DNA from 3 places in the Peribacillus sp. NPDC076916 genome. Region 2 is predicted to be linked to each of the others. Evidence: riboswitches for the same ligand, from Rfam matches in the RefSeq annotation. Region 2 holds a riboswitch; each other region holds the start of a gene.

Region 1 (7,730 bases), on a different contig from region 2:
CTTTCACAGCTTCCGTATCCAAGTTTTCATATTTACAAAGTGCAATGACACCAAGTGCATTCAATACATTATGCTTTCCAAAAGTAGGAATAGTGAATGTATCATAGTAATTGTTCCTTACATGCACATCAAAAGTCGTGCCATCCGGAGTGACGGAAACATTTTTCGCTTGAAAATCATTTCCTTCTGCAAATCCGTAAAAAATAACCGGTACTTTCGCCTGAATATGTGGTAAATGCTCATCATCCCCGCACGCAATGATGCCTTTGTTGACTTGAAGGGCCATCGTTTGGAAAGCCTCGAACACGTCTTCGACATTGGCGTAATAATCAGGATGATCAAAATCGATATTCGTCATGATTGCATAATCCGGATAATAGGAAAGGAAATGACGGCGATATTCACATGCTTCGAATACGAAGTAATCAGAATTCACGATTCCTTTACCCGTTCCATCCCCAATCAAGAAGGATGTCGGTTTAGCGCCCCCCATAACATGGGCAAGCAAGCCGGTCGTCGATGTTTTACCATGCGCTCCCGTAACGGCCACGCTAATGAAGTTTTTCATGAAATCACCTAGGAAGCGGTGATAACGGATAATCGGCAAATCAAGTTCTTTTGCCTTCATGATTTCCGGATGACTATCCGGAAACGCATTTCCTGCAATGATGGTCATTCCAGGTTGAATATTTTCCTCGTTAAAAGGAAGGATTTTAATCCCGGCTTTTTCTAATGCCAATTGTGTAAAAAATTCTTTTTCGTAATCGGAACCCTGCACTTCAATATTCATATCATGCAGTATTTGTGCAAGAGCACTCATACCCGACCCTTTAATTCCCACAAAATGGTAAGCAGTCATAAAGCGAACCTCCACCAATCGTCTACCTGTATGACAGTATATGACGTCATCTTTTATTTGTTTTTTCCATTACGAGACTTGTTAGTAACGCAATTCTTAATAGGTTTTTCAAGCGCTTATTTTCAATCATTCATCAACAAAAAACTATTATATCACTTTTTTATTCATTCATCCATGTCAGGCAGATGCCAATTTATCAAATCATTGGTTTTTCCCTCAATTAAGGTGATAAAAAAGGGTTTTCACCCTTTCACATTATATTCAATTTCCTTTTATTAGGTTCTCTTAATTAACATGTAAAAATTCCAGTTCTTCTTCCGTAATCAATACATCCCTGGGCCTTGAGCCCCTGGATTCGGAAACGACTCCCCGTTGCTCCATCATTTCTATTAGACGCGCTGCACGGTTATAGCCGACACGGAAGCGCCTTTGGACACTCGATGCAGATGCAGCCTGCTGGCTCACGACAAATTCACATGCCTCGAAAAACAGTTCATCCGCTTCTTCCGTGACCTCGGCCCTGTTCAGCAAGTCTTCCTGTTCAAACAGGTACTTCGGCTGCTGTTCCAGTTTAACGTGGTTGACGACTTGATCGATTTCTTCATCACTCACAAAAGTCCCTTGCAGGCGCACCGTTTTCGATGAGCCGTTTTCAGCGAATAACATATCTCCTCTTCCCAATAATTTTTCTGCACCGCCGCTATCGATGATTGTACGGGAGTCGACTTGTGAAGAAACTGAAAAAGCGATCCTTGTCGGGATATTTGCCTTGATCAATCCCGTTATGACATCGACTGAAGGCCTTTGAGTGGCTACAATCAAATGGATGCCGCAGGCACGGGCCTTTTGCGCAATCCGGCAAATCGCTTCCTCTACATCAGCCGGGGACATCATCATTAGATCCGCAAGCTCATCGATGATCACCAGGATATAAGGCAGCTTGCTTGAATATTGACCGGCTTTTTCCGCTTGGTCATTAAAGCGGGTGATATCACGCACACCAGCATGTACAAACAATTCATAACGCCGTTCCATCTCTTCTACAGCCCATTTCAACGCAGCCGTAGCGGCTTTCACATCGGTTATGACTGGACTGACCAAATGCGGGATCCGGTTATAAGGGGCGAGCTCGACCATTTTCGGATCAATCAAGAGTAATTTCAACTCCTGCGGCGTCGCTTTATACAGCAAGCTGACCAGCATCGTGTTGATACAGACACTTTTCCCCGATCCCGTTTGCCCGGCTATCAATCCATGCGGCATCTTTCTCAAATCCGTGATGATCGGCTGACCGGATATATCGAGTCCTAAAGCGACAGCAAGCGGTGATTCATGCTCTTGAAACTCAGTACTTTCCAAAACCTCACGCAAAAATACCGGTTTGCTTTTCCTGTTCGGAATCTCGATGCCAATTGTATGTTTACCGGGAATGGGCGCTTCCATCCGCATATCCTGTGCAGCAAGGCTTAATTTGATGTCATCCATCAGGTTCGTCACCTTATTCACCTTCACTCCCGGTTCCGGATGTACCTCGAAACGGGTTACTGCCGGTCCTTGAGTGACATTGACGACCTTTGCACGGACATTGAAATTTTTCAATGTCTCATCAAGTAATAAAGTCTGTTCCTCGAGCCACTCATCATCATGCACAGCATAAGTGGGAGGTGTCAGCAATTCGATATTCGGAAACACATAATATGGATTATCCTCCGCTTCCACGGAGCCATAAACTGCTGTGGTATCGCCCTGGCCACTTTCTGTTGCCGCCTCTGTATAAACTGCTTCTTGATACCCATTTCCAGAAAGGGGTTCCTGCTCCAAGAGCGGCCTAGAGACCGAACTGGAACCCATATTGGATTCAACTGTATTTTCAGGCTCGGCGGCGGTTTCCGAACCAGCCTTCGTGTCCAAAAAGGTTGATTTAATGATCGGAGTCCCCTCTTTTGGCATAACTCTGCCCTCCTCCTGTTTCCGTTCAGGAATGGCGGATGGTTTCGCTTGTCCTGCCTCCGTTTCAGCAGCATCATTCATTGGCCGCTTATCAGGTGAATCTACTGCCCTTTCCGAATTAAGGCTTTTTTTTTCCGGCATCATCTTATCCATGAAGCTGTTTTTTTCCCGGTCTTGCTTAAGCATCATCACATTGAATGGGATATGTTTTTTCGGACGTTTAGGCTGCCCTTCAGGTGTTGCCTCTGATGGATCTTCAGGCAGTGTCCCTTGACTGACGTAAGGTTGATTTGATTGTGCAGCAACCTCCTCCGGTACCGATATAGCTTCAGGCGGTGTGTCGTCGGCCTGTTCGATGATGGATACAGCGACTTCGCGTCCATAATCGACCTGGTCCTGTTCAATAGCCTCTTTTTCCACCGCAGGCTCAATTATGTCAGGCTCGCTTACTGCTTCTTCTGGCAGTGACTCTATGGAATTCCTGCGAAAGAAAGCGGGTATCTCCGAATCTTCCCTTTTTTCTTCCGCTTTTTCCGGTATAAGAACGGATGGCTCTATCGTCATTTCCTCATGTGACACTTCTTTTGGAATTTCAAGGATCGATACCGGAATCTCGATATCGGCTCCTTCTTTTTTAGGGATGGGCATTTTGCTTTCTAATTCATATTCGACAATTTCTTCAGATGGGACTATTTTTTTTTCCGGACGACGGAACCCATAAATGGGTGAAGGGATTTCCGTTGGGCGGAATGGAGTATTTGACGGGACTATTTTTGAGGTTTCCTCCCGGTCGAAACTTCTCCGTTTTGGTTCACTATCCCTTACAGGCCTTTTCGTTGTTTCCTTGGTCACATTTTTCCCCTGTTTGGGTTCATTTTCTTCCCTATTTCTTTCCCTAGGCTTTCTTTTATTCTGCTCCCGGTCTGGAATGAGCGGAAACTTGAACTGTCCTTTTGGATATTGAAACAGGATTTTCGTATCCGGGTCTGGGGTCTGGGACATTTTTTCCACTTTTTGATTGTAAACTTTTATTTCTTCTTTCTTTGACTTCGAAAGCTTTGAAAAATCCATTTTCTTTAATGTCTCTTCATCTAGCGGCTCATCTATAATTATTTCTTCGATTTCAATAATTTCCTCTGCTTGGAACCATTTTTTCATCTTATTTAGCCATTTCAAAACTATCACTCTTTCTACATCTGTAGTTATGTAACTAATTCTACCAGTTATTTTAAAAATATCGAGAAAATTTAAGCTGAATTGGGATTAGCATCTATTTTTTTATCGCATTCCTGCTAACTTAACGGAGTTCGCAGAACTCCTACCCTATTAAACCCCTTCTGGAATGAGATTAAACCTATCAATTGCGAATTAACATTAGCTCCTAGTCTACTATTTAAATAAAACACCGCTGTTAAATCGCGTTTACAAAGAGATTAAGTTTTCATGCAACCTTGGAAGCAGAAAACCGCCGGCGGCATTCAAATACATGCCGCAACCCATAAAACACCGTTCGTTAATACCGAACGGTGTTTTGTGGGTTTCTGCGTTTTTTTTGCAAACAAAGACCAAAGAAGACTATTTCCATTCATAAAAACTGCATACAACCTGCGCCACTGATTTGGAGGCGATCAAAAGGGCATCTTCATCAATGTCGAATTTAGGATGGTGATTGAAATAGGCCTTCTCCACTCCTTTCGGTTTACAGCCAATGTAAAAGAAGCAGCCAGGAATCTTTTCTGCATAATACGAAAAATCTTCCGAACCTGAGAAAACCGGAAATTCCACAACATTCTTAATATCATTGTCATTCATGCTTTCCAGGCTATTTTTCACGAATCCAGTCAGTTCAGGGTCATTATATAACGGAGGATAATCGGGCACATATGTAAGCTCGCACTGAACATCAAATTCCGTTTCTATCCCTTTAACGATCCGGTGGATTTCCTTATCGATCAGCTGCTGGGTCTCTGCCGTCATATAACGGACATCCCCTTCAATTTCTATACGATCTTTAATGACATTAAAGCTTCCCTTTCCATCGAAGGAGCCGATTGTGACTACTCCCATATCAAATGGGTTCAAGCGACGGCTGATTACGGTTTGTATGGCTGTCACGAAATGGGCGCCTGCCACAATGGTATCATTAGCCATATGCGGGGAGGAACCATGGCCGCCTACACCCTTTATGGCTAATTTGAAATAGGTCCGTCCAGCCATCGAATAGCCGCTGCGATACCCGACGACCCCTGCTGGATGCGAAGGGAATAAATGGATTCCGAAGACAGCGTCCAGTTCATCCAAAACCCCTGATTCCATGATGCTCTTTGCTCCACCAGGAGGTGTTTCTTCTGCATGTTGATGAATTATTTTGATCGTACCTGATAGGGAATCTTTCAGCTCAATGATGCAGTCAGCCAGTACCAATAAATAAGCGGTATGCCCATCGTGTCCGCAGGCATGCATGACACCTTCATTTTTTGAACGGAACGGAACCTCCGCTTCTTCTGTAATCGGCAGTGCATCGAAATCGGCACGGAGACCTATCGTTTTCCCTGGTTTCCCGCCTTCGATCGTCACGATGATCCCTAATCCATTTCCTGCATTCGTTTGAATCGATACATCTTTCCCGTTATAAAAATCAATGATATATTTTGCCGTTTTCTCTTCTTTGAAGGATAGCTCCGGATTCTCGTGTAAATGACGGCGGATTTGAACCATTTCCTCTTTACGGGCTTCCAGCATGTTCATTAATTTGCTTTTCAAATTCACGATCATTCTCCCCCATTATTTTAAGTTGATTGGTATATTAGTAAGTTCCATGTTCGCTGCAAACCTTTTGTATGCATAAAGCCAATTAAAAAAGGACAGAGAAGGGTTGCGCAAACCTGCCGCTCCCTTCTCTGTCCTTTCACCTGAGAATTCAACTCCATTTTGGTCGTGGAGATTTCCCCGTTGGCGGCACACTTCCTGCGCGCTGTCCAGAGTTGCGTCCAGCTGCGGTTCCATTTACCTGAGAGATTTGCTCCAAGGGATATTTTTGGAACTTGCTCCTTCGGTGGCTCAATGCTTTGCACTCTCCCACAACGTTCACAAGCTCGTTCTATCGTTTTATTCCGTATTCTCAAAATATTACAATTTCATTATCACCGATAAAAAAATAAATATCAACTCTAAAAGTCATAAACTCTATTAAACTTTAAAAGGACCGATGTCAGATGCTGACACGGTCCTTTTATGATTCAATATATCATTGTTCACGCTTTTTGTTTTTACCCATAATGAAGATGGGCTCCAACTCATTTTCTTCGTAAAGAAATGATAGAGCCGTTATCGGAACATGCCCGCTGGCAAAGAAGCTCATCGCCATTTGCGCAAGAATATCATAGCCCGTATCATTCTTCACATCGGCAATGATGATGACATCCTGATGGGGAATGGCAACAGCCATGGTTCCCTCGATCTTGTCCTTCATTTCCCGAAGCCATGATTCATTCAGGATCCTGCTGGCATCATACCCATCATTCGTGTTCAAAAAATAAAATGCATTACCTGCAACGATATCCGACTTCATTTCAGTGGAGAGGGAACGGGCATTGAAAAGGGCAATTTCACGGATCCTGTCACCCTGCCAATTTTCCCGTTGAATCATCTTTTCATCTATAAGACGGTAGGTTTTCCCTAAATCAAGGGCATAAAAAATCCGGGTTTCAGCCGTATGCTCATCGAATAAAAATGGATTTCCTTCTTCCGATTCCATCGGAAAGGAGGTCGAGCGGATGACTGGGAAAATGAATTTCTCCTTGCCTTCCATGCTGTGTTCTCCCCCCATCACATTCAGGGCCTCTTCCACGTAATAGATAATTTCATCGATGGCCTTTTCCTGTACGTTTTCATAGTTAGCAAGTACAGGAGGCAACTCGATGGTGATTCCCTTCCCGGTCTTCACATTTTCCACCCGTAACGTATCTTGCTTACTATCGAATTTGAATGTGCGATTTTCATCTTTTAAACGTTCTTTCAGGATATTTTTCAGCTTCGTGCTGTCCATTTTCATGACTGACCCTCCTCTTCATTGAAAAATCCCCAGCGAGAAGGGGAAATTAATTATAGTGATTGAATGAATTCCTCAATTTGTTCTTGCGTTTTGCGATCCTTGCTCACGAATCTGCCTAGCTCTTCACCATTATCATACGCGATGAAACTTGGTATGCCGAATACATCATTCGCCGCACACACATCGATGAATTCATCACGGTCCACATGAATGAATGTAAAATCAGGAAATTTCGTTTCAATCTCCGGCATGATCGGTTCGATTACACGGCAATCCCCGCACCATGTCGCTGAAAAAAGAAAGATATGTTTGCCTTCACTTTTCAATGCATCATATTGCTCAACGGTTTGTAAATTTTCCATTTGAATATTCCTCCTGCTCTAAATGACACCATAGTTTTTTATAATCCCATCATACCAGACTCTCCAGAAATCAACCATTAATACGGATCGGTTGAACGGCCGTGATAAGACTTATTTCTGGGGCACGGATGAAACGATTTCCATCATTTGTTTTGCATCGGTTTTTAATTGGTCTTTATCCGTTTCGGTTGTCAGCTTCACCCCGCCGATCCCCACTGCAAGCTCATACTTTTCTTTCGGTATCTCTTTGACCGAAATAAAGCCGAATTTATCATCAGTTTGGAAAGAATGCAGCATCACATTTTGATCATCTTGTTCTTTTATCGCCAAATATAACACGGAGTTGTCTTCTTTTTCATTTGGATTGACAAATAATATATAAATCTTATCATCTTTTTGTAAAATCAAATTATTATCATGTTCTTCCACTACTTTAAAATCCTTTGGCAGATAGACCTGAATTAGCCCCGCCTCTTGATTGGGCTGTTTTTCATCGTCACGAAAA
Region 2 (7,730 bases):
ATAGGATATTTTCACATTCAGGGTCAGCCAAGGAAACAAAGGATTATTTCCGCCGCCCTTTGGTGGAGGAGTATCCTCAAAAAGTCTAGTATAACCTGCCAGCTTTTTGGTTGATTGAATAATCTGATGTAGGCGTGGGGAGCCAAAATGAATCATTTCTCCCTTTAAATCGGATGGAGCCTGTTCTGGATCGGTAATGAAAGTCATCTGTGCTGGGTTCGGAACGCCACCTGTTTTTTCTAGATAATGCCAATAAAAGGGTCTGTTCATTAATTCTTTATCCATTTCAATCGTCAATTGGACTGTAAGGTGGGTCGGCGCATTATCCAGTATTTCACAATCGTTGGCCTTAAAGTAAGTTTTTAAAAAATCATGAATTTCCCGTTGCTGCATGAACATCACCTTCCTTCATGGATTGAGCGAATTGGATTAATGATGAAAAATTATCCATCTTGATCTTCATTTCGCCCTCTGTTTTGGACTCGCCGACCACATCGATTAAATATTCTTCAATGTTGTTAATATCCAGTTTGGTTAGAATATCATCCAATTCTCCAATTACTTTTTCAAATAAATTTATTTTTTCGTATAATAACTTCAGAATATGTTCTTCTACTGTATTTTTCGTGGCGAAGTTATAAATCATCACATCTTCTTCCTGTCCAAGGCGGTGAATCCGTCCAATTCTCTGTTCGAGCCTCATGGGGTTCCATGGCAGGTCAAAATTAATCAAGTGATGGCAAAACTGAAGGTTTATCCCTTCCCCTCCAGCTTCTGTTGCAATTAATACCTGTATATTCTTTTGGAATAATTCTCTCATCCAGTCTTTCTTTCCGCGCTTAAAACCGCCTCGGAAAGGAACCGAAGAAATTCCATTCTGCTGTAGGTACCATTGGAGATATAGCTGAGTCGCCCGGTATTCGGTAAAGATAATCACTTTGTCATCAATTTTCTTGATCAGTTCCAAAGCTTTTTCAGCCTTGGAGTTCTGGACTGTTTCATTCACTTTAGAAAATAAATCATCAAGCTTTGCCAAAAAGTCAGGGGAAGGCTGATCATACTTTTCTTTCATATTCTTTAAAGTATAAAAGACCGCCTCTCTGCTGCTGCATGCTTCCCTTTGGAGAGTGAGAGCCGAAAATGCGCTTCCTTTTGATCCATCCGAAATAGGCTTGAATTTGGAAACAGCATCATACAATGCCTGTTCCGTTGGAGAAAATTCAATGGTGATGGTTTCCACATGCCGTTTTGTCCATTCAATGCCAGTATCGGCCCGCCGGTTTCGAATCATGACAGTATTGACCAGTTCCTTTAGGTGTTCATCTTCAATGATGTTGCGGCCTTTCCCTTTATACTTTTCCGAAAAGAGCGAAGCATTTCCCAAGTGGCCCGGTTTCAATAACGAAACGAGGTGAAAAATCTCCTCGACTTTATTTTGAATCGGAGTGGCTGTAAGGAGTAAACAAAATTTCTTTTTCAGATTTTGGACGAATTCATAGTTCTTCGTCTTATTATTTTTAAGTTTATGAGCTTCATCAATAATGATGAAGTCATATTCCTGAGTGAAAATGATATCTCGATGTGGAGCGCGTTTCGCTGTATCGATGGATGAAATGACCACATCACAGGAGTCCCAAACATAACTTTTTCTCTGAACGACTGCCGGTATATGAAACTTGGTATTCAATTCAAACGCCCATTGTGTGACAAGGGAGGCTGGAACAAGGATCAATACTTTTTTTACAAGGCCCCTAATCATATACTCTTTTAGGATCAAGCCTGCTTCAATTGTTTTTCCGAGCCCCACCTCATCAGCTAAAATGGCCTTTCCATTCATCTTTTCCACCACTTGCTTTGCTGCTTCCAATTGATGGGGAAGCGGGGTTAACTGCGGAAGGTGTTTGGGCGCCTGTAAACCTTCAAAATCAGGGATAATAAGATTTTCCTCCATTTGAACCGCCAGCTTATAAAGCTCCCAATTTCCCCATGGACCGTCATTTTCCACTTTTTGCAGAAGCTCGTCATTCCATTCAGAATTGAAGGATATATTGATTTTCATAGAAATAACTCCCTCTTAAATCATAATTTCCTTAATAAAGGGTCAAAACCCGAACATTTTGTATGTGAAGTAAGAAAAATATTTCTCTTCAAAAGATATTGCAGAGATAAGTTTCTTAGGGTAGGATATAAGTATATTTAGAAAATTCAATTTCCAAACGCTACAAAGAATCTTTGTACATCGATTTTGCAGTTCGCGTTTTCTTAGTATGGGCTATAGGCTCTTAATTTATCCAAGATTACTGAAGGAGATCACTCAAACGGTTTCTGAAGTTTTAGGAGAATTGGCAGAGAATGTATTCGATGATGCTCAAAGGTTTTACCGATGCTTGGGGCTATTTCGTTTCCTTTCATTGGCAGACCATTCATATGCGGGTGAAGATAAGGGGAGAGACTACGGATGTAGCGCCGAAGGAGCAAACTTAGCAGTGAATCTCTCAGGCAAAAGAACTCTTATTGGACGCAACTCTGGAGAGCGCCGCCCGTTTTGGGACGGCCACCAAAGGGGAAAACCTATTACATAGGTAAACTTTCAGGTTTCAGGACAGAGAAAAAGCTCAAATGGGCTTTCTCTGTCCTTTTTTGTGCTTTTTTCACATCATGAATCAGGATATACCTGATGCGAAATGACAAGAAGCTTTTGATAATGAAGCCAATTAATTTCAAAAAAAATCTGAAGGGGGTCATTTTTTGACCAATTTAAAAAGAACACCACTATTCGAGGTTTATCGTGAATACGGAGGTAAAACGATTGATTTTGGCGGCTGGGAACTTCCTGTCCAATTTTCGGGTATCAAGGACGAACATGAAGCCGTACGTACAAAATCGGGGTTATTCGATGTTTCCCATATGGGGGAAGTCGATGTTAAGGGTCCTGGGAGCCTTTCCTTTTTACAGAAAATGCTCACTAATGATATATCAAAGCTGCAGCAGGGCGGTGCCCAATATACCGCCATGTGTTATGAAAACGGAGGCACGGTTGATGATCTTATCGTGTATAAAAGGGCAGAGGACGACTATCTGCTCGTGGTCAATGCAGCGAATACAGAAAAAGATTTCAATTGGCTTCAAGCTAATTTAACGGAAGATGTCCAAATTACGAATGTATCGAGTGACTATACACAGCTGGCACTTCAAGGACCATCTGCAGAAAAGATATTACAAAAACTATCGGGAAATACTGACTTAAGTGAAATTGGATTTTTCAAGTTCAAGGAAAATGTCCTGATTAACGGTATCTCCACGTTGGTATCCCGTACTGGATACACTGGTGAAGATGGTTTTGAGATATATAGTGACAGTGAAAATGGTCCTGCCCTTTGGAAGGCGATTATGGAAGCCGGAAAGGAAGAGGGGGTTCAGCCGATTGGTTTAGGTGCTCGTGATACCCTGCGTTTTGAAGCGAAACTGCCGCTTTATGGGCAGGAGCTTTCAGCGGACATCACCCCGATAGAAGCCGGTATTGGTTTTGCAGTGAAAGTGGATAAGGAAGCGGATTTTTTCGGGAAAGCCGTTCTTGCTGAGCAAAAGGAGAATGGAGCTCCCCGCAAGCTTGTGGGAATTGAAATGATTGACCGTGGCATTCCGCGTCATGGGTATAAGATCTACAGCGGTGATAAAGTCATTGGTGAGGTCACGACCGGTACCCAATCACCCACGTTGAAGAAAAACGTGGGATTGGTACTTATCGATAAGGAATTTTCGGTACTGGATGCGGAAGTAGAAGTGGAAATCCGTTCCAAGCGTTTGAAAGCCGTTATCATACAAACACCTTTTTATAAAAAACCACGTAAATAGAGGGGAATGGTCATTAGATGAAACATCGTTATTTACCCATGACAGAGCAAGATAAACAAGAAATGCTGGAAGTGATAGGGGTATCTTCTACTCAAGAACTTTTCAATGATATCCCTGAAAGCGTTCGTTTCCAAGGAGAATACGATATTAAGCCTGCTAAATCGGAACCTGCATTAATGAAAGAATTATCAAGGCTAGCTGCCAAGAATGCGGACCTTAAAAGCTATGCTTCCTTCCTTGGTGCGGGTGTCTATGATCATTACGCACCGGTCATCGTCGATCATGTTTTATCCCGTTCTGAGTTTTATACGGCTTATACACCGTATCAGCCAGAAATTTCACAGGGCGAGCTTCAGGCGATCTTCGAATATCAAACGATGATATGTGAATTGACGGGAATGGATGTAGCTAACTCATCCATGTATGATGGCGGGACGGCGCTAGCCGAAGCAGCCATGCTTGCTTCTGGCCAGACGCGGCGCAAGAAGATTCTCATTTCAGGAACCGTTCATCCTGAATCAAGGGAAGTTGTGAAGACATATGCGAAAGGGCAACGGGTGGAAGTGGTCGAAATTCCTTATAAAGACGGTGTGACGGATTTAGCTGCTTTAAGGGAATTGGCGAATGATGACATTGCAGGAGTGATCGTGCAATATCCGAACTTTTTTGGCCGCATCGAGCCATTGAAAGAAATGGAGGAAATCATTCATGGTGTCAAGTCCATGTTTATCGTTTCCAGTAACCCGCTTGCATTGGGAGCTTTGACATCCCCTGGAGCACTCGGTGCAGATATCGTAACGGGGGATGCCCAGCCATTCGGCATTCCAGCGGCATTTGGGGGACCTCATTGTGGCTATTTTGCCGTTACTAATAAACTTGTTCGGAAAGTTCCGGGCCGACTCGTCGGTCAAACGGTGGATGAAAATGGTAAAAGGGGGTTTGTACTGACCCTTCAAGCTCGTGAACAGCACATCCGCCGTGACAAAGCCACATCCAACATTTGTTCCAATCAAGCTTTGAATGCCTTGGCAGCTTCTGTAGCAATGACCGCGCTTGGGAAAAAGGGTGTCAAAGAAATGGCTGTGCAAAATATTCAAAAAGCGCATTATGCGAAAAAAGCAATTATGGCAAAAGGGGTGGAAGTGATATTCGACGGTCCTTCATTTAATGAATTTGTCATTAAACTGCCTGCTTCGTTTTCAGAAATCAATAAAAACCTTTTTGAAAAAGGGATGATCGGCGGCTTCGATTTAGGGACGGTTTATCCTGAGCTGAAAGATCATATGCTGGTCGCGGTAACTGAACTTAGAACAAAAGAAGAAATTGATGCACTTGCGCAGGAATTGGGGGATCAACATGAATAATCAAGATCAATCACTCATTTTTGAAATCAGTACTTCCGGTCGAATCGGATACAGTCTGCCAGAAATGGATGTTGCAACTATTTCGCTCGAAGAAATTCTTCCTGCCGACTACATCCGTGAAGAAGAGGCAGAACTTCCTGAGGTGTCCGAACTTGATATCATGCGTCATTATACAGCACTTTCCAAGCGGAATCATGGAGTGGATTCGGGTTTTTATCCGCTGGGTTCATGCACGATGAAATATAATCCGAAAATAAATGAAAATGTGGCGCGCTTCAACGGTTTTGCCCATATCCATCCATATCAGGATCCGGCTACTGTTCAGGGAGCATTGGGACTATTATTTGATTTGCAGGAACACTTAACGGAAATCACCGGTATGGACCAAGTGACATTACAGCCTGCAGCAGGTGCTCACGGTGAATGGACTGGATTGATGATGATTCGCGCTTTTCACGAAGCGAATGGCGATACAGAACGGACTAAAGTGATTGTGCCTGATTCTGCACACGGTACGAATCCTGCCTCTGCAACTGTTGCCGGCCTTGAAACGATTACAGTGAAGTCGGATGAAAATGGGTTAGTCGACCTTGAGGATTTAAAGCGTGTTGTCGGACCGGATACCGCGGCCTTGATGCTGACGAATCCCAATACATTAGGATTGTTTGAAGAAAATATTTTGGAAATGGCCCAACTTGTCCATGACGCAGGTGGGAAGCTTTATTATGATGGAGCCAACCTGAATGCAGTTCTATCGAAAGCACGACCGGGTGATATGGGCTTTGATGTGGTTCACTTAAATCTCCATAAAACATTCACAGGCCCGCATGGCGGCGGCGGCCCGGGTTCTGGTCCTGTAGGGGTGAAGTCGGACTTGATTCCTTACTTGCCTAAACCGCTTGTGGTCAAACAAGGTGAGCAATTCGTTCTTGATTATGATCGTCCGCAATCCATCGGCAGGGTAAAACCTTATTATGGTAATTTCGGGATAAACGTGAGGGCGTATACGTACATTCGTTCAATGGGGCCAGATGGTCTTAAAGCCGTCACCGAGAATGCGGTCATCAATGCCAATTACATGATGCGTAGGTTGGAACCATTTTTTGACTTACCATATAATCGTCATTGTAAGCATGAATTCGTATTAAGCGGACGCCGTCAAAAGAAATTAGGGGTAAGGACTCTCGATATAGCCAAAAGATTGCTGGATTTCGGTTATCATCCTCCGACCATTTACTTCCCGTTGAACGTGGAAGAAGGAATGATGATAGAACCGACTGAAACCGAGTCGAAAGAAACGCTGGATGCGTTCATCGATGCGATGATCCAGATTGCCAAGGAAGCGGAAGAAACCCCGGAAATCGTTCAGGAAGCTCCGCATACAACCGTTATAAAGCGGCTTGACGAAACTCTTGCTGCAAGAAAACCTGTTCTGCGTTTTCAAGCATAGACTGATAGCTTACACGAAAAAAAATCCCTGCCAGCCGGCGGGGATTTTTTCATGTTTATGTAAGAGTTCATTAAAAGTTCAACAGTTAACTTTCATTCCCTAAAGCCCGCATGATGCAGAAGAAGTCTTTTTAATTTAAAAGAGCCCATGCGGAGATGGGGTCTTATTTCTTTGCTTTGATTTTCCCGGTCCACATCTTGAAACCGCCCTTTAGGTGAAAAAGTTCCCTGTAGCCCTTTTTGTATAGCATGGCTGCAGCTCTTCCGCTGATGATTTCGCTCTGAGCGTACAAATATACAGGCTTGTCCGGCCTAATTTCAACCAAGCGGGTTTTCATTTGAGTCATAGGGATGTTTCTTGCGCCTAAGATATGACCATTATCGAAATCATTCGGTTCCCGCACATCGATTAGCTGCACTTTTCTGTAGTTAGCGATAAATTCGTCCTGTGTTAATGTTTTAACGATTTTACGCTGGCGGTACCAATTAAAAAGTGAATACGCAATAACCACTCCCAAGATGATGAGCAGTGTATATAATATTTCCAAACATAAAAACTCCCTTCTACCTTAACGAATACAGACAATCCTTATTATATAATTGCTTTACCCAATAATCAAAAAGAATTTTCATCAAATTCTTCATCGACTTGATAGCACGTTCTTTTTTAGAGTGTTAAAGTCTGTTAAACTACTACATGTGAGTTTTTTGTGGGGGATTGAAAAACAGTCTATTGAAACGAGGGGTAAGGATGACTAAAGAAAAATGGGGTTTTATAGATTCGGGGTATTGTTCACCGGGTTTTAATATGGCTTTGGACGAAGCATTGTTAAACTGGCAAAGCAAAGGTGAAATTCCGCCAATCATACGCTTTTACGGCTGGGATCCAGCAACATTGTCGATTGGTTATTTTCAAAAGGCTGAAGCGGAAATTGATTTGGAAGAGGTCAAAAGGCAAGGCCTTGGTTTTGTTCGCAGGCCAACAGGAGGACGAGCGGTACTGCACGAGCATGAATTGACTTATAGCGTAATCGTTCCAGAATCCTATCCGGGAATGCCAAC
Region 3 (7,730 bases), on a different contig from region 2:
ATAAGGAAAAAATTCCAAGTAGCCTATAAAAGTAGAAAGTGGGGAATCGTATGCAGGAACAAAAGTTGGATAGAGGGTTAAAAAACAGGCACGTACAACTCATAGCTATTGGTGGTGCAATCGGAACGGGATTATTTCTTGGAGCAGGAAAATCTATTCATTTAGCTGGACCATCAATTCTATTTGCTTACATGATTACAGGCATCATTTGTTTTTTAATCATGCGCGCACTTGGAGAACTACTCTTATCTAATTTGAACTATCATTCCTTTGTTGACTTTGTAAGAGACTATTTAGGTAATATGGCAGCATTTGTAACCGGCTGGACATACTGGTTCTGCTGGATTTCAATCGCAATGGCCGACTTAACAGCAGTTGGACTTTATACTCAGTATTGGTTTCCCTCCGTACCGCAGTGGATGCCTGGATTAATTGCACTAGTCATTCTGCTATTTATGAATCTTGCAACCGTAAAACTTTTTGGCGAAATGGAATTCTGGTTCGCATTAATTAAGGTCATAGCTATTCTAGCATTAATTGTTATCGGTATTTTCATGATTATTAAAGGCTTTTCCACTGATTCAGGCGCAGCAAGTTTCACGAATCTATGGAGTCACGAGGGTATGTTCCCAAATGGAATAAATGGTTTTGTCCTCTCATTCCAGATGGTAGTGTTTGCGTTTGTGGGCATTGAACTTGTAGGACTTACAGCAGGTGAAACAGAAGATCCAGAAAAAGTTATCCCCAAGGCGATCAATAATATTCCTATTCGGATTATAATTTTCTACATTGGAGCACTTATTGTCATTATGAGTGTTTATCCATGGAACGCAATCATCCCAACGGAAAGCCCATTCGTTCAAGTATTTGTGGCTGTAGGTATTGCTGGAGCTGCTGGTATCGTTAATTTTGTCGTCCTAACATCGGCTGCTTCGGCATGTAACAGCGCAATCTTCAGTACAAGCCGGATGGTATACTCACTTGCCAAAGATAAAAATGCACCTGTACCGTTTGCAAAACTTAATGACCGTAAAGTACCTTCCAATGCATTGTTCTTTTCAACTGTTGTCATTTTAATTTCTGTTGTATTGAATTATTTAATGCCTGAAGGCGTATTTACCTTGATTACAAGTATTTCTACCGTATGTTTCATCTTTATTTGGGGAATTACAGTCATCAGTCATTTGAAATACCGTAAAACAAGACCAGATCTAGTGAAAAAGAACAAATTTAAATTACCACTTTATCCAATTTCCAATTACTTGATCCTTGCTTTCCTGGCATTCGTCCTTGTTGTTCTTGCACTTGCGGACGACACTCGTGTTGCCTTATTCGTTACTCCTGTTTGGTTCATTCTGCTGATTGCGATTTATAAGATGCGCATAACGAAGGTGGATCAGGCGAATCAGAGAGAGGTAGCGGGGAATTAAGAGGCAAGAAATCCTTTGATTCTATTTGCTGTGTTTGTACAGATAGTTGCTGCTCCATTTTTTCCAACTCGGTGAGTAAAAAATCTGCCCGTTTTAAAAAGCCAAAGATATCTGGTTGATTCTATGATAATTCGAAATAAATATTTTAGAATAGTATTGTTAGCGCTTTCAAAAATGCTTGACATTATTATTCTCAACAACTATTCTAAATGTACCAAATTGAATAAGCGGATGACAGTTGTGGGAGAGTGCAAAGCGACAAGCCACCGAAGGAGCAAGTTCCAAAAAGACCCTTGGAACAAATCTCTCAGGTAGATGGAACCACAAATGGACGCACCTCTGGAGAGCGCGTATAAACACATACGCCACCAAAGGGGAAAGGCTCTATTTAAAAAATGGAGCTAAACTCTCAGGTAAAAGGACAGAGAAGGGTAGAGAACGCTACGACCCTTTTCTGTCCTTTTTTGCGTGCAAAAAAGGTTGTAAAGCATACTGTTTTTAGCAGTTTTCATAGAAAAGCAGGTCTGTAGCGGGAAAGAGCACCATATTGGGATTGGTAATTATGTAAAAATTCTGAATTTACAAAAATGTCCGGGAGGGAAAATGAAATGAGTTTACAACAAAATGATTCAACCATTTTTGAAGCGATTGAGAAAGAAGGACAACGTCAACATCAAACACTGGAATTGATTGCATCAGAAAATTTTGTTAGCCCAGATGTATTAGAGGCAATGGGAAGCGTGATGACAAATAAATATGCAGAAGGTTATCCAGGAAAGCGCTATTATGGTGGGTGTGAATTTGTCGATGTGGCAGAACAAACGGCCATTGAGCGTCTAACAAAGCTTTTTGGTGCCAAATATGCAAATGTTCAGCCTCACTCAGGTGCACAAGCCAATTTCGCAGTTTTTTTCGCACTCCTTCAGCCTGGTGATAAGGTGATGGGAATGAACCTTTCACATGGTGGCCACCTAACTCATGGAAGTCCAGTCAGCGTTTCAGGAAAATGGTTTGAAGTTGTGTCTTATGGAGTTAGAGAAGATACTCAGTTAATTGATTATGATGAGTTGGAAGCTATCGCAAAGAAAGAACAACCTAAATTGATTATTGCAGGAACAAGTGCCTATCCAAGAACGATTAATTTTGCACGATTTAGAGAAATTGCCGATCAAGTTGGTGCAAAACTTATGGTGGATATGGCTCATATAGCCGGGCTGGTAGCTACTGGTCTTCACCCATCCCCAATCCCATATGCGGATGTTGTGACAAGTACAACTCATAAAACATTAAGAGGACCTCGGGGGGGCATCATTTTAACGAACGATGAAGTAATTAACAAAGCGATTAATAAATCCGTATTCCCAGGAATTCAAGGCGGTCCACTTATGCATATCATTGCAGCAAAAGCAGTTGCATTCAACGAAGCTTTACAACCAAGCTTTAAGGATTATGCGAAACAAGTCATTGAAAATGCTGCAACACTTGGCGAAACATTAAAAAATGAAGGTGCAGCACTTGTTTCTGGTGGAACAGATAATCATATTGTCCTTTTAGATTTGCGTCCGTGGAATTTAACAGGAAAAGAAGCGGAGAAATTATTGGAAGACGCAGGCATTACCGTGAATAAAAATACGATTCCCTATGATCCAGAAAAGCCATTTGTTACGAGCGGTATCCGAATGGGGACAGCAGCTTTAACAACTCGAGGCATGAAGAGGGAAGAGATGGTGAAAATTGGTGAAGTGATTGCAACTGTTCTAAAGAGTAAAGGGAATAAAGACGTCCTTCAGAAAGCAAGAGATACAACCAAAGAGATTTGTGATGTTTATCCGTTATTTCAACAGCCAACTACTGTGTAAATAAAGGGGCAGCTTAATGGAATTATGCCTTTGCTGAAAACTGAGCAACTGCCATGGCAGCGAGATACTACTAGCAATAAAAAAAACTTTAACAGTTGAACTATTTTGCAGAAAATCATAATTGGGGGTAAAACATGGGTATTGAAACAGCATTAAAGCAAACACCGCTTTTTGAAGTATATAAAAAATACGGAGCAAAAGTTATAAATTTTGGTGGCTGGGCTCTACCGGTTCAATTTACCAGCATTTTAGAAGAGCATGAAGCTGTTCGAACTGAAGCAGGACTTTTTGATGTTTCTCATATGGGAGAAGTGCTTGTGGAAGGGAAAGATGCCGAGAGTTATATTAACTACCTTGTTACAAACGATGTAACAAAGCTTGGCATCAATCAAGCACAGTATACAGCAATGTGTTATCCAGACGGTGGAACGGTCGATGATTTATTAGTTTATAAATTAGGGAATGAAAAATATTTACTTGTCATTAATGCTGCAAACATTGAGAAAGATTACGAATGGATGAAGCAGCATGTAAAAGGAGAGATGGAGCTCCAAAATATTTCGGAGGACATCGCTCAGCTTGCCATCCAAGGACCAAAGGCAGAAAGCATTTTGCAAAAGTTAACGGAAATTGATTTATCAGAAATTGGTTCATTTAAATTCGCCCAACACGTCAACATCTCGGGGATTTCCGACGTACTTGTATCCCGTACAGGTTACACAGGAGAAAATGGATATGAGCTTTATTTATCTGCAGACAAAGCGGTAGCACTTTGGGAAAAGCTCTTAGAAACAGGAGCCACGAGTGGATTAAAACCATGCGGACTTGGTGCACGGGACACGCTTCGGCTGGAAGCACGTCTTGCACTCTATGGCCAAGAACTAAGTAACGATATCAGCCCGCTTGAAGCAGGAATCGGCTTTGTCGTAAAGACGAACAAAGAAAGTGACTTTATCGGAAAATCTGCTCTTACAAAACAAAAAGAAACTGGATTAAAACGAAAATTAGTAGGGATTGAAGTAACAGGCCGGGGGATTCCGCGTAATGGTTACAAGGTAATTTCTAAAGATGGAGAGGAAATTGGTATTGTTACATCAGGAACACAATCACCATCTTTGAAGAAAAGCTTAGGTCTTGCCTTGGTATCAGCCGATCAAGCTGAAGTGGGGACACCGATAAAAGTGGAAATCCGAAATAAACAGATTGAAGCCGTTATTGTTAATGCACCATTCTACAAAAGGTAAGCGGAAATATTTTAATAGAGTTATCGTGTAGTTTTCATGAGTCGATATCCGTTACCTTGCATACAGCCTAAAATCGACTACCTAAGAGCAAAATTACCTAAATTATATTCTGAATTATGGGAATAGTTAAAAAGAAAAAAGAAAAGAAAAGGGGAAAATACAATGACGAAATTATTATCAAGTTTTCGATATAGCAAAGAACATGAGTGGGTGCAACAATTAGAAGGAAACCGTGTTCGTATTGGAATCTCTGATTATGCACAAAAAGCGTTAGGTGATATCGTCTTTGTTGAAAATCCAGCGATTGATGATGAAGTAACGGTCAATGAATCGATGGGAACGATCGAGTCTGTTAAAGCAGTTTCCGAACTTTACTCACCTGTTTCAGGGACCGTAGTTACTGTAAACGAAGAGTTAGAAGGCGCTCCAGAGACGATTAACGAGCATCCATTTGAAGCAGGGTGGTTAGTTGAAGTAGAAATGTCCAATCCAGAAGAATTAGACTCACTTCTAAACGAAGATGAGTATCAAGCATTTACTAATGAAGGAGAGGAATAATATGACAGCCACTTATAGATACCTTCCTGATACGAAACAAGACCAAGACGAGATGCTCACATTTTTAAATATTTCTTCTATAGATGAGTTATTTGAAGATATTCCAGCTGAAATCAGCCTGCAGGGAGAGCTAAACATCCCAATGGCGGTTCCTGAACCGCTGCTTGTGAAAAAAATGAACCAGCTTGCTACAAAAAACAAAAATGCGAATCATTACCCGACTTTCCTAGGCGCGGGTACATATGATCACTACATTCCAAGTGTGGTAAACCATATGATTTCACGCTCCGAATTTTACACAGCCTATACACCTTACCAACCGGAAATCAGTCAAGGTGAATTACAAGCAATTTTTGAATTTCAAACGATGGTCTGTGAGTTGACAGGAATGGATGTGGCTAACTCTTCCATGTACGATGGTTTTACATCGCTTGCAGAAGCTGCATCACTTGCTGTTGCGGCTACGAGACGTTCGAAAGTTCTTGTTTCCAAAGCGGTACATCCTGAATCCCGTGCTATTTTACATACAGTAGCAGGTGGTCCGGGATACACAGCTGAGGAAGTAAACCTAGCTGATGAGATTACAGATTTAGGGAAGCTGCAAGAACAAATAGATAATGACACTGCTGCCGTAATTGTTCAATATCCAAATTTCTTCGGTTCCATTGAGGATATAAAAGCAATTAAGAAAATTGCGGAAGAAAAAGGTGCCCTTTTAATCGTAAGCGCCAATCCTCTTGCACTAGCACTATTGCAGGCACCTGGGAAACTTGGGGCAGATATTGTGATCGGTGATATGCAGCCATTAGGAATCCCGATGTCCTTTGGCGGTCCACACTGCGGCTATTTTGCGGTAAATAAAAAACTCATGCGCAAAATCCCAGGACGAATTGTAGGCCAAACAGCAGATGAAAAAGGACAGCGTGGATTTGTGTTAACACTTCAAGCACGTGAACAGCATATTCGCCGTGATAAAGCCTCATCGAATATTTGTTCCAACCAGGCATTAAATGCTCTTGCCTCTTCTATTTGCATGACATCACTTGGAAAGCAAGGGATTCGTCAAATGGCACAGCTAAACATTGAGAAAGCTGATTACATGGCGAAAACTCTAGAACAGAAGGGCTATACCATAATCAATGAGGCACCATTCTTCAATGAGTTTATAGTCGAGCTTCCTCGTTCGGTAAAGGAAATCAATGCAAAACTTCTTAAGGCGGGTATTATCGGTGGATTTGATTTAGAAAGTGATTACGGTTTTGAAAACAAAATGCTGCTAGCTGTGACTGAGCAGCGAACAAAAGAAGAAATTGACCAATTTGTTGATGCTTTGGAGGCGATTTTTAATGGTTGAATATAATGAGTTGATTTTTGAAATAAGTCGTCCAGGACGGGTAGGTTCAAGTATTCCGGATAGTGACGTTGACTATGTTGATATAAATGAAAAATTTCCAAAGCATTTAATTCGTGACGAACCTGCTGAGCTGCCAGAAGTATCAGAGTTGCAGCTTGTCCGCCATTACACAGCGCTCTCTAATAAAAACCATGGAATCGATAATGGATTCTATCCACTGGGTTCTTGCACGATGAAGTACAATCCGAAAATAAATGAAGATGTGGCACGGCTGGAAGGCTTTAGCCGCATTCATCCCTATCAGCCCGTTGAAACAGTACAAGGTGCATTAGAAGTTTTATATGAATTACAGGAAGAGCTAGCCGTCATTACAGGAATGGATGCTGTAACATTACAGCCATCCGCAGGGGCTCAAGGGGAATGGACAGGTTTAATGATGGTTAAGGCGTATCATGCTGAAAAAGGTGAAACCAGAACGAAAGTACTTGTTCCAGACTCAGCGCACGGTACAAATCCTGCAAGTGCAAGTGTTGCTGGTTTTCAAACGATCACGATTCCATCCGATAAAAATGGATTAGTTGACCTAGAAGAATTAAAGAAACATGTAGGATCTGATACAGCTGCGCTAATGTTGACGAATCCGAATACCCTTGGACTTTTTGAAAAAGAAATTGTGGAAATCGCTCAGGTTGTTCATGAAGCAGGGGGGCTATTATATTATGACGGAGCGAATGCCAATGCCATTTTAGGAAAAACAACACCAGGTCAAATGGGCTTTGACATTGTGCACTTAAATCTTCACAAAACATTTACGACTCCTCATGGAGGTGGCGGTCCAGGTGCAGGTCCTGTCGGTGTGAAAGAGAAACTTACTCCATACTTGCCAGTTCCGCGCATAGAAAAAGAAGGTGAAAAATATGTGCTGAACGCTAATTATTCGCACTCTATCGGAAGGGTAAAGGGGTATTATGGAAACTTCGGAATTCTCCTGCGGGCGTATACTTATATTCGCACGATGGGGCCTGTTGGGCTTCGCCAAGTGTCGGAAAGTGCTGTGCTTCATGCTAATTACCTTCGTAAAAGATTGGAGCCATTCTTTGAAGCGCCATATTTACAAATTTGCAAGCATGAATTTGTCCTATCCGGATCCAGGCAGAAAAAGCTAGGTGTAAGAACGCTTGATATAGCAAAACGCCTGCTAGATTTCGGCTACCATCCGCCGACCATCTATTTCCCGTTAAATGTTGAGGAATGTTTGATGATTGAACCGACAGAAACAGAGTCG

Evidence for each region. A riboswitch is a leader RNA that binds a small molecule or an ion and turns the genes downstream of it on or off. The one in region 2 is predicted to bind glycine.
Region 1: another riboswitch for glycine. It lies ahead of ACQKFG_RS12235 (amidohydrolase); the one in region 2 lies ahead of gcvT (glycine cleavage system aminomethyltransferase GcvT).
Region 3: another riboswitch for glycine. It lies ahead of glyA (serine hydroxymethyltransferase); the one in region 2 lies ahead of gcvT (glycine cleavage system aminomethyltransferase GcvT).

Annotation. Positions count from the first base shown of each region.
Region 1 covers NZ_JBNNIU010000003.1:540,231-547,960, reverse strand. The annotation lists gene murC (UDP-N-acetylmuramate--L-alanine ligase) at 1-859, opposite strand, end outside; gene ACQKFG_RS12240 (DNA translocase FtsK) at 1,145-3,985, opposite strand; gene ACQKFG_RS12235 (amidohydrolase) at 4,385-5,572, opposite strand; glycine riboswitch at 5,797-5,900, opposite strand; gene ACQKFG_RS12230 (DUF1444 domain-containing protein) at 6,057-6,863, opposite strand; gene ACQKFG_RS12225 (thioredoxin family protein) at 6,914-7,225, opposite strand; gene ACQKFG_RS12220 (hypothetical protein) at 7,337-7,730, opposite strand, start outside.
Region 2 covers NZ_JBNNIU010000002.1:150,375-158,104, forward strand. The annotation lists gene ACQKFG_RS05720 (YqhG family protein) at 1-393, opposite strand, end outside; gene ACQKFG_RS05725 (DEAD/DEAH box helicase) at 371-2,059, opposite strand; glycine riboswitch at 2,434-2,521, shown strand; glycine riboswitch at 2,525-2,608, shown strand; gene gcvT (glycine cleavage system aminomethyltransferase GcvT) at 2,749-3,855, shown strand; gene gcvPA (aminomethyl-transferring glycine dehydrogenase subunit GcvPA) at 3,873-5,219, shown strand; gene gcvPB (aminomethyl-transferring glycine dehydrogenase subunit GcvPB) at 5,212-6,669, shown strand; gene ACQKFG_RS05745 (rhodanese-like domain-containing protein) at 6,833-7,216, opposite strand; gene ACQKFG_RS05750 (lipoate--protein ligase family protein) at 7,420-7,730, shown strand, end outside.
Region 3 covers NZ_JBNNIU010000006.1:5,951-13,680, reverse strand. The annotation lists gene ACQKFG_RS18085 (amino acid permease) at 51-1,430, shown strand; glycine riboswitch at 1,760-1,865, shown strand; gene glyA (serine hydroxymethyltransferase) at 2,039-3,289, shown strand; gene gcvT (glycine cleavage system aminomethyltransferase GcvT) at 3,424-4,533, shown strand; gene gcvH (glycine cleavage system protein GcvH) at 4,696-5,091, shown strand; gene gcvPA (aminomethyl-transferring glycine dehydrogenase subunit GcvPA) at 5,093-6,445, shown strand; gene gcvPB (aminomethyl-transferring glycine dehydrogenase subunit GcvPB) at 6,438-7,730, shown strand, end outside.